One region of the Cupriavidus sp. 2TAF22 genome, then DNA from elsewhere that is predicted to be linked to it. Evidence: predicted binding sites of a transcription regulator. Region 1 holds the regulator's gene; each other region holds the start of a gene.

Evidence for each region. The regulator sigma-54, encoded in region 1, starts transcription at its own class of promoters, with help from an activator protein. The targets are predictions, from matches to a motif close to TGGCANGNAANCTGCTTT.
Region 2: a site for sigma-54 is predicted at 1,432-1,449, ahead of AB4Z48_RS19605 (GTP cyclohydrolase II). Genes of this name have one in related genera too.
Region 3: a site for sigma-54 is predicted at 1,752-1,769, ahead of AB4Z48_RS20735 (ATP-NAD kinase family protein). Genes of this name have one in related genera too.

The regions. Positions count from the first base shown of each region.
Region 1 covers NZ_JBFRFX010000006.1:152,490-157,471, reverse strand. Annotated here, with positions in the region: gene AB4Z48_RS09730 (PsiF family protein) at 95-184, opposite strand; gene hprK (HPr(Ser) kinase/phosphatase) at 233-1,204, opposite strand; gene ptsN (PTS IIA-like nitrogen regulatory protein PtsN) at 1,282-1,737, opposite strand; gene hpf (ribosome hibernation-promoting factor, HPF/YfiA family) at 2,142-2,492, opposite strand; gene AB4Z48_RS09710 (RNA polymerase factor sigma-54) at 2,542-4,017, opposite strand; gene lptB (LPS export ABC transporter ATP-binding protein) at 4,165-4,950, opposite strand.
Region 2 covers NZ_JBFRFX010000015.1:49,636-54,617, forward strand. Annotated here, with positions in the region: gene AB4Z48_RS19600 (URC4/urg3 family protein) at 1-143, opposite strand, end outside; gene AB4Z48_RS19605 (GTP cyclohydrolase II) at 140-1,378, opposite strand; gene AB4Z48_RS19610 (acyltransferase family protein) at 1,655-2,773, opposite strand; gene AB4Z48_RS19615 (hypothetical protein) at 2,919-3,437, opposite strand; gene AB4Z48_RS19620 (MGDG synthase family glycosyltransferase) at 3,437-4,555, opposite strand; gene AB4Z48_RS19625 (YfaP family protein) at 4,662-4,982, opposite strand, start outside.
Region 3 covers NZ_JBFRFX010000016.1:140,160-145,141, forward strand. Annotated here, with positions in the region: gene AB4Z48_RS20730 (sigma-54-dependent Fis family transcriptional regulator) at 1-1,589, shown strand, start outside; gene AB4Z48_RS20735 (ATP-NAD kinase family protein) at 1,805-2,953, shown strand; gene AB4Z48_RS20740 (thiamine pyrophosphate-dependent dehydrogenase E1 component subunit alpha) at 2,999-3,997, shown strand; gene AB4Z48_RS20745 (alpha-ketoacid dehydrogenase subunit beta) at 4,079-4,982, shown strand, end outside.

The DNA.
Region 1 (4,982 bases):
GCCGTCATGACGGTATCGTGACGGGCAGGCCTCATAAAAAATGACGAACCGGAGTTCGCCATTTGCACATGCGTCCACGAAAGGGCGACCCTTGTTACTTGGACAGGCATTCCTTCATGAATGCCTTGCGCTCGTCGCCCTTCTTCATGCTTGCTCTCCTGGCTGTGGAAAACGTTGACGCCAGTGCGCGGCAGCAATGTAAGCAAATGAGAAGTGGCGCAGAAACCGCTTGTCAGAGCAGGCGGCCCTGGCCCCGCGAAGCGACATCGGCCTGCATCGCGGCACGCTGGCGGTCCATGAAATCACGCAGCGTATCGATGCCGCGCAGGCGCAGGATAGTGTTGCGCACGGCGGCCTCGACCAGCACGGCGAGATTTCGGCCGGCCGCCACCTGGATCTTGACCATGTGGATCGGCAGGCCAAGCACGTCGAGGTATTGGGAATCCAGCGGCAGGCGCTCGAACTCGCCATCGTTGCGCCGCACCAGCTGCACCACCAGCTTCATCTTCATTTTCCGGCGCACCGCAGTCTCGCCGAAGATGGTCTTGATGTCGAGCAGGCCCAGTCCGCGCACTTCGAGCAGGTTCTGCAGCAGCGGCGGGCAGCGGCCTTCGATGAAGTCAGGCCCCAGGCGCACGAAGTCCACCGCATCGTCGGCCACCAGTCCGTGTCCGCGCGAGATCAGTTCCAGGCCTAGTTCGCTCTTGCCCAGACCCGACTCGCCCATGATCAGCACGCCCATGCCGAGGATGTCGAGGAACACGCCGTGCATGGTCACGCGCGGCGCGGAAATCCGCGACAGATAGAGCCGCAGGTGGTCGATGACCGCGGCCGAGGATACCGGCGTGGTGAACAGGGGCGTGGACGAGCGCGTGCAGCGCAGTTCCAGGTCGGGGGGTGGCTCCATGCCGTCCGCGATCACCAGGAAGGGCGGCTCGAGCAGGATCAGCTCGCCCATCTGGCGTTTGCGCATTTCGTCGTCGAGACGCTGGTAATAGGTGATTTCGGGTTTGCCGAGCACCTGGATCCGGTTCGGGTGGATCAGGTTCAAGTGCCCGACGAGATCGGCGGCGGACGTGGCTTCACGCGCGAACTCAACGTCGAAGGCCCGGTCGGCCCCTTCCAGGCCAGCGACCCAGGAGAGTTTGATGTCGGCTGCGTTGTCGTCGAAGATCGACTGCGAGGTGACGCCAGTGAGTTCCATGCGGTGCTTTCGGGGGACAGGCTTTCAGGCCGGGGAGGCAACGGCCCTGTTGGCCGGGCAGGGCTTGCCCCGGCGGGTCAGGGATGCCATTGCGTCAGCAACTGGTGCACGGCATCGGGAGTGGGCAGGGTAGCGAGTCCTTCGCGCATTTCGCGGTCGGACAGCAGCTGGGCAATCTCGGAAAGGATCTCCAGGTGCTGCTGGGTAGCCTGTTCGGGCACGAGCAGGAAGATCAGCAGCGACACCGGCTTGCCGTCAGGCGACTCGAAGGGGATCGGCTCGCCCAGGCGCATGAAGGCGGCCAGGGGCTGCTTGAGGCCCTTGATGCGACCGTGCGGAATGGCAACCCCGGCTCCGAGGCCGGTCGAGCCCAGCGATTCGCGGGCGAACAGGTTGTCGGTCACGGTAGCGCGCGCTACGCCATGGTTGTTCTCGAAGAGGAGCCCGGCCTGTTCGAACACCCGCTTCTTGCTGGTGACGCTGACGTCGAGGTTGATGTTGCCGGGTGGCAGCAATTTAGCCAAACGATTCATGTGGAATGCGCAGGTTTTTCTAGTAAGCAGGCCCGTGGCCAGGAGAGGGCCGCACCAGGCAAAGGGGATAGAAAGGCTCGTGCCCTCGTTTCACCGGTTATCCCATGCCGGTGTCGGGCGTCTGGCCATTATAGAGCAGGCCCGCCCCCGCCTTGTGCATTGCAATAGCCGATGCGCGGAAGCGGTGCCGCGCGCACGGAAAAATTGCCGCGCTATTGCTTATGTATTGCACAGCATACACCGGGAGCGTGGCCTTGCGGAATCCCCTTGCGTGATTCGATACCGGCCGTAAAGGCGGAAGAACGGCACAAAAATGCGCGCAAAAAAGCCGCGCATCGGGCGCGGCTTGTTCTGGTTTCAAGGGACTGACACCGACGGCCCCCTAGGTGGGCCGCCAGGCACGGTCATTGCTGCATCTGCGCTGCGGCCAATTGATACTTGACCGCTTCGCGGTCGTGGCTTTGCACGCGATCCTTGTGGCGAATCACCTGCCGGTCGAGCTTGTCGACTAGCGCGTCGATAGCGGCATACAGGTCTTCGTGATGCGCTTCGACAAAGATGTCCTTGCCCTTGAGATGTAGATTGATTTCCGCGTACTGCCGCCGGTCCTTTTCTTTTGTATTGTCGACAGATAGCAGCACACTTACGCCAATGACTTGATCGAAATGCCTGACGATACGCTCCAGTTTCGTTTCCACGTACTCACGCAGCGGGGGCGTGATGTCCAAGTGGTGTCCACTGATCTTGAAGTTCATAGCGTTTCTCCTTCTGAAAGAGTTGCATCAGGCAGGCGATGCAACTCGGCTACAAAGACTTGCGGAGATTTACGGCAGGGATTTTCAGCGCCTCGCGGTACTTGGCGACGGTACGGCGCGCCACCACGAAGCCTTGCTCGCCGAGCAGTTCGGCGATCCTGCTATCCGACAGGGGATTCCTGGGATCTTCGGCTCCTATGAGTTGCTTGATCAACGCTCGAATTGCCGTTGAAGAGGCCGCGCCGCCGGTTTCTGTGGATACGTGACTGCCGAAGAAATACTTCAGCTCGAAAGTCCCCATCGGCGTTGCCATGTATTTATTGGTTGTCACCCGAGAGATGGTGGACTCGTGTAGACCCAGTGTATCGGCAATCTCCCGCAAAACCAAGGGGCGCATCGCAATTTCCCCGTGGGTGAAGAAGTTCTTTTGACGTTCGACAATCGCTTGTGCGACGCGCAATATGGTGTCGAAGCGCTGCTGGATATTCTTGATCAACCAGCGTGCTTCCTGCAATTTTTGCTGCAGTCCGGCAGCCCCTGAATCGCCTTTTGCACCGCGCAAAATCTGCGCGTACATATCGTTGATGCGTAGCCGCGGCATCACATCCGGATTGAGTTGCGCGATCCAGCCGCCGCTCATTTTTCGCACGAAAACATCCGGCACCACGAAATCCGCCTCGGGGCGGCTATAGGCATGGCCGGGATACGGGGCGAGCGAGCGGATCAGTTCGTGCGCGGCCTTGAGGTCGGCCTCGTCGACCTGCAGCGCTTTCTTCAGGCGCGTGTAGTCGCGCACCGCGAGCAGCTCCAGGTGGCTGGTGACGATGGTCAGGGCCAGTTCGCGCTGCGGATGGGTGAGCCGGCGCAGTTGCAGCGCCAGGCATTCGGCGGCGTTGCGCGCACCTACGCCGGCCGGGTCGAAGCTCTGCAGCAGGGTCAGGACGGCGTGTACCTCGTCGATCTCGAACTCGAGTTCCTCGGGCAGTTCGGCGCAGATCTCCTCGAGCGAAGCGCTAAGGTATCCGTCGTCGTCCAGCGACTCGACCAGGAAGATCGCGAGCCCTTTGTCGCGCATGGAAATCTTCAGCGGCGCGAGTTGCTCCATCAGGTGCTCGCGCAGCGTCGGCTCGGCGTCACGCAGCTGCATCGGCGTCTTTTCGTCCTCGTCGCCCTGCGGGCGGCGGGCAAAGTCGTCGAGGCTCCAGTCGCTGCCGTAATCCTCGCCGCTGTCGGCGTAGTTGTCGTCGCCATCGGCGGCGCCGTCGGGGCGGTTCTCGCTGGTGCCCTGGCCATCGGCGGGCGCAGGCGCGGGCGCGCTCTGCAGGTTGACGGAGCCATCGGCACCCACGCGCAGCGGGCTTTCGATCCAGTCGTTTTCGCGTTCGAGCAGGGGGTTCTCGGTGAGCGCTTGCTCAACTTCCTGCTGCAGTTCGAGCGTGGACAGTTGCAGCAGCCGGATCGACTGCTGGAGTTGCGGCGTAAGCGCGAGATGCTGCGAGAGGCGGAGCTGTAGCGACGGTTTCATGCGACCTATTTTATGCGCAACTTCCATGCCGTTGGAACGGAAATTGCTATCGCTGATGCCGCCGTGATCGTTTGCAGGATGAAAGGCGACATGAACGCCGCCTGGCCGCGAATATCCCGGCTGCGCGGCAGTAGGCCGCGCCCCGCGTTACATGCGGAAGTTCTCGCCCAGGTAGACCTTGCGCACCGATTCGTTGGCAATGATGTCTTCGGGCTGGCCTGACGCCAGCACGGTGCCTTCGCTGATGATATACGCGTGGTCGCAGATGCCAAGCGTCTCGCGCACGTTGTGGTCCGTGATGAGCACGCCGATGTTGCGTGCCTTGAGGAAGCTGACGATGCGCTGGATTTCGCCCACCGCGATCGGGTCCACGCCGGCGAACGGTTCGTCGAGCAGGATGAAGCGCGGCGCGGAAGCCAGCGCACGGGCGATTTCCACGCGGCGGCGCTCGCCACCGGACAGCGACAGCGCCGGATTCTCGCGCAGGTGGGCGATCTGCAGGTCGTCGAGCAGCGAGTCCAGGCGTCGCTCGATATCCGCCTTGGACAGCGGCTTGCCGTCGTGCACCTGCAACTCGAGCACGGCGCGGATGTTCTCCTGCACGTTGAGCTTGCGGAACACCGAGGCTTCCTGCGGCAGGTAGGACAGGCCCATGCGCGCGCGCTCGTGGATGGCGAGGCCGCTGATGTGCTTGTCGTCGAGCACGATGTCGCCTTCGTCCAGCGCCACCAGCCCGACGATCATGTAGAACGAAGTGGTCTTGCCCGCGCCGTTGGGACCCAGCAGCCCGACCACCTCGCCGCTCTTCACGTCGAGCGACACGTCCTTGACCACCGTGCGCGAGCCGTAGCGCTTCTTCAGGTGGCGCACGACCAGGGTGCTGCTCTCGGTCAGGACGTTGGGCTGGGACGGTTCGGTTTGGGTAGCGGTCATGAAGGCTGAATCCGTGGATCGGGCGGCGCTGC
Region 2 (4,982 bases), on a different contig from region 1:
GCGCGCACCGCCTGCCCGGTCAGCAGCGCCGCGGCCGGATGCCCGGCGGGCACCGGGCTGGCCCAGCCGCCGCCGTCGCTGGCGGGTTGGGTGAAGGCATCGGACGGGCCGCCCGGCACGCCCGCTTCAGGTGTCTGGTTCATTCGTTCAGTCCTCTACCCTTTGCCAGTGCAAGTTCTTCCGCATCCGGCGGGGTATAGCTCGTGAAGTAGCCAGCCGCTACCTTGGCGTCGATTTCCACGCGGGCGTCGGCCGGAATCAGCGCATCGGGGATCGCCACCTGCTCGACCACCTCGATACCCTGGGCGGTCAGCGCCCCGTGCTTCATATTGCTCATCGAGGCCCAGCGGTCGATGCGCTTGATGCCGAGCCAGTGGAAAACGTCGGGCATGAGTTCCTGGAAACGCATGTCCTGCACGCCGGCCACGCATTCCGTGCGCGCGAAATAGGTCTCGGCGCGGTCGCCGCCGACCTGGCGCTTGCGAGCGTTGTAGACCAGGAACTTGGTGACTTCGCCCAGCGCGCGGCCTTCCTTGCGGTTGTAGACCACCAGGCCCACTCCGCCCTGTTGCGCCATCTCGATGCACACCTCGATGCCATGCGCCAGATAGGGCCGGCAAGTGCAGATATCGGAGCCGAACACGTCGGAGCCGTTGCATTCGTCGTGCACACGGCAGGCCACCTTGGTCTCGGGCTTGCCGAGCTGGCTGACATCGCCGAAGAAGTACAACGTCATGCCGCCGATGGGCGGCAGGAACACCTTGAGGTCCGCCCGCGTCACCAGTTCGGGGAACATGCCGCTGGTCTGCTCGAACAAGGCACGGCGCAGCGCGCTTTCCTTGATATCGAAGCGCCGCGCCAGGCCCGGCAGGTACCAGACCGGGTCGATCGCGGCCTTGGTCACGCGCACGTCGCCGTTGGCGTGGAGGATCCGGCCGTCCGGCACCAGGCGCCCTGCCGCGATGGCGCCCGCCAGTTCGGGCATATTGATATGGGCGCGGGTAACGGCAATCGAGGGCCGGATATCGATGCCCGCCGCGATCCGGTCTGCAAAGGCGGTGGAGACCAGGTGGCCCCAGGGATCCATGGAAACGATCTTGTCCGGGTCGGCCCACTGTGGATGCGGGCCGATGGGTTCGGCCGGCGCGGTATCGGTCAGGTCAGCCCGGTGATCGCGCTGCAGCCGGCCCGAGGCGACCGCCAGTGCGCGATACACCGCATAGGCGCCCGAGTGGGTGCCGATCACGTTGCGCTGGTCGGGATTGGTCAGGCTGGCGATCACGGGACCGCGCTCCGCGGCGCTGGCGGCCCCCCAGTGAATGGGCTCCGCCGGCTTGTCGCGGCGTGCGTGCGAGGTCAGGACGATATGATCGGACATGGCAGCCTCGGAACAGGAATCCTGACCAAACGGTCAGGTTTACAGTTTCATAGTAGGCAACCTTCATGCCATATCCCAATGCTCGTTTTTACCCTGTGTTGCGCGGCCAACAATGCCGCACCTTGACCAGGCGCACCGCAGCCGTGCGGTGGCATGCCCGCACGCTGCCGGATCGCGGTGCACAGGCACCAAGTGAAAGCGGCGCCAGGCTGTTCAGGCCTGGCGCCGCAGTTGGCATGCGTCTGCTTGCGATGCGCCGGAAAACCGGCGGGCCGCTCAGGTCGACTGCTGCCGCCCGGCAGGCTGGCGCCGCGGCGCTTCGGCGCGGGCCGGCCACACCGCCTGGCGCAGGGCCCGCAGCGGCGTCCCGCTCTCCACATAACGGTAGAACAGCGCGCCGGCCGCGTTGCTCAGCACCCACGCGGCAACCATGCCAAGTGCATTGAGCACGGGCTGGTGCGGCGCAAGATGGGATACCACGGCGTTGACTACCAGGCACACCGGGAAGTGCACCAGGAAAACCGAGTAGGAAATGCGGCCGAAGAACGCCAGCACATTGGCGCGCGGCCAGTGCTCCAGCCAGCCGCCACGACGCGCCATGCCCAGCAGCAAGGCCACCGCAAGGGCCACTGCGATACGCAGGCGGAAGTCCACGATCAGCGCGGCCAGCACCGCCGCGCCCAGCACCATCAGCGCCACCGGCGAACGCTCCGGCTCGGACGCCCAGAACGCCAGCGTACCCATGCCATAGGCGCCGAAGAAATAGATCGCCCACACATCCCACGCGGCATCACGGTTGAACCAGAACAGCGACGCCAGCGCCAGCCCCGCCACCAGTGGCATGCCGAACACGGCGCCCTCCACGTCGAACCACCTTGCGCACCGGCGCGCCAGCCACAGCGCCGCGATCAGCAAGGCAAACAGCTGCAGGTCGATGGCGACGTACCAGACGCCGGCCGATAGCGCATCGAAATCCAGCACGTTATGCAGCAGCAGCACATGCGCCAGGAACTGGTGCAGGCCCGGCGCGCCGGGAATCGAATCGTGATGCATCCAGGTGCGCGCGATGGCTGCACCGGCAATGGCGATGAGGATGGCCGCGGTATAAGGCACCACCAGTTTCTGGTAGCGCCGCCAGATCGCAAGCAAGGGATGCGGCACCATCAGATGACCGCCGGGCGCCAGGCTGCGCGCCGCGAGGAATCCGCTGATGACAAGGAAGGCCTGTACGGCAATGCGCGCGTATTGGGAGAACCAGTCGAGCAGATCGGGCGCCAGCACGTGGGCCACGTCGGACATCGGGCCGTAGAAGGCAAGATGGTGCAGCACGATCAGTTGCGAGCTGATCGCCTTGAGTGCGTCAACGCACGCCATGCGCGAAGGACGGGGGCTCATTGTTATAAGAATGCTACAAAGTACACAAGAGCGTGATTCTACTCCTATGCGGCCAAGGCGATCCGCGGCGGCGCCAGATAGTTATCAATACGGCACTTATTCGGCTATTTACGCATGTAATATGTCGTTAAGAACACATTTTCTCTCAGGCGCGCCGGCCCGAGACCCAGAAAAGCAAGGCCGCCGCCAGTAGCGACACCCAGTAATCCGTCGGCGCGCCGGCCAGCCAGTGGATATGCCAGGGCACGAATTCTGGCGCGAAGCGCGCCACGCCATACGCCGGATTGAGCACGAACCAGAGAAAATCCTCGGTGATCCAGAACACCATGATGCAGGCGATCACACGGGCTTCCGCCCGCCAGTTCCAGCGACCGGCAAACAGCAGCGGGAAATGGAAGAACAGGGCCACGCAGGGAAATACCCAGGCGTGATAGCCGGTCATCGGGCGACCGCCCCAGAAGATATCCAGCAGCCAGTGATGCTCGATGCGCCAGGTGGGCAGGTTGGCGGCCCAGCCGGCAGCGCCTTCGATCTGGATCTCGACATTGGCAAAGAAGTACGCCAGCAGCAAGGTCCAGCCGATGATCAGCAGCAGCACCAGCGGGTGCCGCGACGGAAATGCCTGCGCATGCCGCTGCGGGCCAGACAGGTTCAGGGAGCGCATCAGCCTGCCTCCGCCGGCAGCGGCGCGCGGTCTTGCCGGCCAGGCAATTGCGCCAGCACGGTCTGCAGCACGCGCCGGGCCGCCGCAGGCTGGCCCAGCGAGCGAGCCCGCTCCCGCATCGCGTCCAGCCGGGCCGGTTCGGCCAGCAGCAGGCGCACACGGTATTCGAGCGAGACCAGGTCCACGGCCTTGAGCGCAGCGCCCTGCTCCAGCAGATAGTCCGCGTTGCGCTCCTCCTGTCCCGGGATCGGCGCATTGACGACCATCGGCACGCCCATGGCCAGGCATTCGGAGGTGGTCAGCCCGCCGGGCTTGGTGATGACGAGGTCAGAGCAGGCCATCAGCCGTTCCACCTCATTGGTGAATCCGAATGGAAACAGCCGGCCGGGATGCGCGCCCGCCAGCGTCCTGAGGCGATTCAATGCGGCCTCGTTGCGCCCGGCCAGCACGATCAACTGGAAATCGTCGCCCAGCCGCATCAGCGCGTCGGCGGCTTCGTCCAGGCCGCCGAGGCCGGCGCCGCCCCCCATCAGCATGATGGTGCGCCGCGCCGGGTCCAGGCCAAAATGCGCGGCGCAAGCGTGCCGGTCCTGCGGCTGGGTGAAGGCCGGCACCACCGGGATACCGGTGGTATGGATGCGCCCCGCCTCGATGCGGCTGGCCCGCATGCGAAAGGCGATTTCCTCGCTGGCGGCGAAGTAGCCCGTCATATGGGGAATCACCCACATGCCATGCAGGTCGAAATCGGTCACCTGCACCCACACCGGCACGGCCAGTCGCTGGCGGCGCACTTCATGCATCAGGATCTCGGCCGGCAGGAAGTGCGTGCAGACGATGGCGTCCGGCGCGAATTCGTCGATCGCCCGGCGCAGCGCGCGCGTGCTGAGGCGCTCCGCGGCCCGCCGCAGTTTCTGCATGGGCGCGGCGGGATCGGCCTCCGAGGTATGCTGGTACAGCATGCCCCACAAGGCCGGATAGCTGTTGACCAGCTTGATGTAGAGGTCCGTGTAGAGCTTGCGGAAGGTGGCGGGCACGTACGCCATCACATCGAGATGCAGGGTCCGCACCTCGGGGAATTCGGCCTGCGCCGTCAGCCTCAGGGCCTCGGCGGCACGCATGTGCCCGGCGCCGGCGGAAACGCTGAGGAACAGGATTTTCTTCTGCGGCCTGGTCGCGTCGGTCAGATCGGTCAGCTCGGTCAGATCGGTCACATGGCTCCTCGGGTCACTTCATGACAAATGACTTGATCAGGGTCAGCTCGCCGGGCTTGCGCATCGGCACGCGGAATACCTGCTGCTTTTCGCTGGGCGTGTTCTCGTCGGTGATCACCGCCACCTGGGCCACGGTGATGGCTTCGGGCCCCGCACCGCTGCCGTAGTAGTTCACGTAGACGAGATAGGTGCCGGGCGGCGGCGCGGCGATCGAATAGATCTCGGGACCATAGCCGGTGGTCACGTCGACGTCGAGCGCCCCGCCGTTGCCGGCGACGCGATTTGCGTAGAAGGTGTGCTGGCCGTCCGGCGCAACCACATGGAGGTCCAGGTC
Region 3 (4,982 bases), on a different contig from region 1:
TCGACGCCACCCATATCCCGCTGACCTGCACCGCCGCGCCGCTGTTCGATTCGCACGGCAGCCTCTGCGCCATCCTCGACATCTCCGCGCTGACCTCGCCGCAGGCCAAGGACAGCCAGGGACTGGCGCTGCAGATGGTGCGCATCTACGCCAGCCATATCGAGAACGCCAGCTTCCTGCGCAGCCATCGCGAAGACTGGATCCTCAAGCTCAATGCCGCGCCGGAATTCGTCGACGTGAACCCGGAATACCTGCTCGCGCTCGACGCCGGCGGCCGCGTGGTCGGGCACAACCGCCGCGCGCAGCAGATGCTGGGGGCCGAACCCGGCTTGGGCGGGGCGCCCCTGCTTGGCATGGCCTTCGAGGCGCTGTTCGACGCGCGCCTCGACGAACTGGGCCGCTTCGTGCATTCGCGCCCGAGCGAGCAGCGCGCGCTGGCCCTGTCGCGCAGCGGCACGCGGCTCTACCTGAGCGTGATGCCGCCGGCGCTGCGCTGGCAGCCGGCCGCCGCCGTGCGCAGCGCGCCGCTGCAAGCGCCGCTGGCGGCCCTGTGCGGCGGCGATGACGCGCTGCAGCAGCAATTGCTGCGCGCCGCCAAGCTGGTCGACTCCCCGATCAACCTGCTGATCAACGGCGAGACCGGCAGCGGCAAGGAATATCTCGCCAAGGCGCTGCACCAGTCCAGCGGACGCCGCCAGGGGCCCTTCGTGGCGGTGAACTGCGCGGCGATCCCCGAATCGCTGATCGAGAGCGAGCTGTTCGGCCACCTGCCCAACAGCTTCTCCGGCGCCGGCTCGCGGCCCAAGCGCGGCCTCATCCAGGAAGCGGACGGCGGCACCCTGTTCCTCGACGAGATCGGCGACATGCCGCGCGAGCTGCAATCGCGCCTGCTGCGCGTGCTGGCCGAAGGCGAGGTGCTGGCCATCGGCGCGGCGCGGCCGGTGCCGGTCAATGTGCGCGTGATCTCCGCCACCCACCATCCGCTGGACCAGCTGGTGAGCAGCGGCCGCTTCCGCGAAGACCTCTACTACCGGCTCAACGGCGCCCGCCTGATGCTGCCGCCGCTGCGCGAGCGCTCGGACCTCGACTGGCTGATCGGCAAGATGCTTGGCACTGGCACTGGCACTGGCACTGGCACTGGCACTGGCATCGGCACCGTCAGCCTGTCGCCGGCGGCGCGCGCGCGCCTGCACGCGCATGCCTGGCCCGGCAACCTGCGCGAACTGCGCAACGCGCTCGAGTATGCGCGCGCGATCTGCACCGACGGACATATCGAGGTGGAAGACCTGCCCGAAGGCATTGGCGCGGCGGCGCGCCAGCAAGGCCTGCTTGCCACGGCGGCCGCGCCGGCGGCGCCGGCCGCCACCATGGCGCAGACGATCCCGGTCCCGCTCACGGTGCCGGCACCCGGCTTCGACCCGCACCAGCTGCCGCCCGAAGCCATGTTGCTGATGCAATATCTGCGCGCCGCCGGCTGGAACCTCAGCGCGGTGGCACGCCAGATCGGCGTGAGCCGCATGACGCTGTACCGGCGCATGGCGCGCTACGGCATCGCGTCCCCCAACCAGCGCGACGCGGCGCACGACTGAGCGCGGCGACGCGCTTGGCCCCGCGCCGCGCGACACCTGTCCAGCGGCCGTACACCTGATGCTGTGACACCTGTCACGCGGTGCGCCGCCACGCCCGGCCAAAGGCCCTTTTTCCTGCGGGTAATCCCGCGCTTTTCCTGCCCTGCGCGCGTGTCCGGTGGGTGGCACGCCCATTGCGATATGCCTGTCACAAGACAAGACGGCAGGAGACACGCATGGGTGAGCAGACGCTGGCCGAACGGCCCCTGGTGGGCATCATCGCCAATCCGGTCTCGGCGCGCGATATCCGCCGCGTGATCGCCAACGCCAACACGCTGCAACTGGCCGACCGCGTCAATATCGTGCTGCGCCTGCTGGCCGCGCTGGCCGCCTGCGGCGTGGGTCGCGTGCTGATGATGCCGGACCGCGAGGGCATGCGCGTGCTGCTGGCGCGGCACCTCGCGCGTCGCCAGGGGCCGGACGCCGCGCTGCCCGGGGTGGAGTACCTCGACATGCCGGTCACCGCCCGCGTGGACGACACCTTCCTGGCCGCGCGCATGCTGCGCGAAGCGGGGGTGTCCGCCATCATCGTGCTCGGCGGCGACGGCACCCACCGCGCCGTGGTGCGCGAATGCGGCGACGTGCCGATCGCCGGCATCTCCACCGGCACCAACAACGCCTATCCCGAAATGCGCGAGGCCACCATCACCGGGCTCGCCACCGGCCTGTTCGCCAGCGGGCGCATTCCGGCGGCGCACTCGCTGGCCGGCAACAAGCGGCTGGACATCTGCATCGCCGGCACGAACGAGGTGCGCCGCGATATTGCGCTGGTGGATGCGGTCATCTCCCACGAGCACTTCATCGGCGCGCGCGCCCTGTGGAAGACCGAGACGCTGGGCGCCGTGTACCTCGCCTTCGCCGATCCGCAGGCCATCGGCCTGTCCGCCATCGGCGGCCTGCTCGACCCGGTGGGCCGGCACGAATCCGGCGGGCTGGCCATTGAGCTGGCGGCTGCAGGCGCAGGCCGCTTCGAACTGCGCGCGCCGATCGCGCCTGGCTTGCTCAGCGCGGTGCCCATCGCAGGCTGGGAGCGCCTGACCGACGGCGTGCCGCACCGCGTGCGCCAGCGCAGCGGCGTCGTCGCGCTGGACGGCGAGCGCGAGCTGGTGTTCGGCGAGCAAGACGAAGTCACCGTGACGCTGCGCGAGCGCGCCTTCCTCAGCATCGACGTGGCGGCCTGCATGCGCTACGCCGCCGCCGCCGGGCTGATGCGCGGCGGCCGCGCGCCGAGCGCGCAGGCGCCGCCTTCGCATGCGGCGCCGCCCCTGGCGTCCCGGCCAGTCTCGCAGCCGTACCCGCACCCGCATCCGCACCCTCAGTCGTAACCCCGCTCACATACCGCCACTGCAAAAACCGTGAAGGAGACAGACATGACGACAACCTCAAGCAGCCAGAACACGCTGCCCCTCGGCAAGGAAGACCTGCTCGCCGTCTACCGCCGCATGCGCACCATCCGCGATTTCGAGGAGCGCCTGCACGTGGACTTCGGCCGCGGCGACATCCCCGGCTTCGTCCACCTCTATGCCGGCGAGGAAGCCGCCGGCGTTGGCATCCTGCATCACCTCGGCGACGGCGACCGCATCGCCAGCACGCACCGCGGCCACGGCCACTGCATCGCCAAGGGCGTGGACCCGGTGGCGATGATGAAGGAGATCTACGGGCGCAAGGGCGGCTCGTGCAACGGCAAGGGCGGCTCCATGCATATCGCCGACCTGTCCAAGGGCATGATGGGCGCCAACGGCATCCTCGGCGCGGGCGCGCCGCTGATCTGCGGCGCCGCGCTGGCGGCCAAGTTCCGCGGCAAGGGCGAGATCGGCATCACCTTCGCCGGCGACGGCGCCTCCAACCAGGGCACCTTCCTGGAGAGCCTGAACCTGGCCGCCGTATGGAACCTGCCGGTCATCTTCGTGATTGAGAACAACGGCTATGCCGAATCGACCGCGCGCGACTATGGCACCGCGGTGGACAGCTATGTGGACCGCGCCGCCGGCTTCGGCATTCCCGGCGTGACCGTGGATGGCACCGATTTCTTCGCCGTGCACGAGGCTGCCGGCGAAGTCATCAAGCGCGCCCGCGAAGGCGGCGGCCCGGCCCTGCTCGAATGCAAGATGGTGCGCTTCTACGGCCATTTCGAAGGCGATGCGCAGACCTACCGCGCCAGCGGCGAGCTCGACGACATCCGCGCCAACAAGGACTGCCTGAAGAAGTTCTCCGCCACCGTGACCCAGGCCGGCGTGCTCGCGCCGGAGGAGCTCAAGGCCATCGACGAACAGGTCGCCGCGCTGATCGAAGACGCGGTGCAGCAGGCCAAGGCCGCGCCGTTCCCGACCGCCGCCGACCTGCTGACCGACGTGTACGTCAGCTACTGAGCGCGGCGCACCGCAGACCGGACCGCACGAACAGCACGAACAGCACGAACAGCACGAACAGCACGAACAGGAGACCAAACCATGTCCCGCAAACTCAGCATGAAGCTGGCGATCAACGAGGCGATCGACCAGGAAATGACCCGTGACCCGAGCGTGATCATGCTCGGCGAGGATATCGTCGGCGGCGCCGGCGCGGACGGCGAGAAAGACGCCTGGGGCGGCGTGCTCGGCGTCACCAAGGGCCTCTACGCCAAGCACGGCGACCGCCTGCTGGACACGCCGCTGTCCGAGTCCGCCTACGTGGGCGCGGCCATCGGCGCGGCGGCCTGCGGCATGCGCCCGATCGCGGAGTTGATGTTCATCGACTTCATGGGTGTGTGCTTCGACCAGATCTTCAACCAGGCGGCCAAGTTCCGCTATATGTTCGGCGGCAAGGCCGAGACCCCGGTGGTGATCCGCGCCATGGTGGGCGCGGGCTTCCGCGCGGCGGCCCAGCACAGCCAGATGCTCACGCCGCTGTTTACGCATATCCCCGGGCTCAAGGTGGTGTGCCCGTCCACGCCGTACGACACCAAGGGTTTGCTGATCCAGGCCATCCGCGACAACGACCCGGTGATCTTCTGCGAGCACAAGAACCTGTACGGCTTCGAAGGCGAGGTGCCTGAGAACTCGTATGCGATCCCGTTCGGCGAAGCCAATATCGTGCGCGACGGCAAGGACGTGTCCATCGTCACCTACGGGCTGATGGTGCACCGCGCGCTGGAAGCCGCCGCCACGCTGGCCAAGGAAGGCATCGAGGCCGAGGTGGTGGACCTGCGCACGCTCTCGCCGCTCGATATCGACACCGTGCTGGAGACCGTGGAAAACACCGGCCGCCTGGTGGTGGTGGACGAAGCCAGCCCGCGCTGCAATATCGCCACCGACATCGCCGCCCAGGTCGCGCAGCAGGCCTTCGGCGCGCTCAAGGCCGGCATCGAGATGGTGT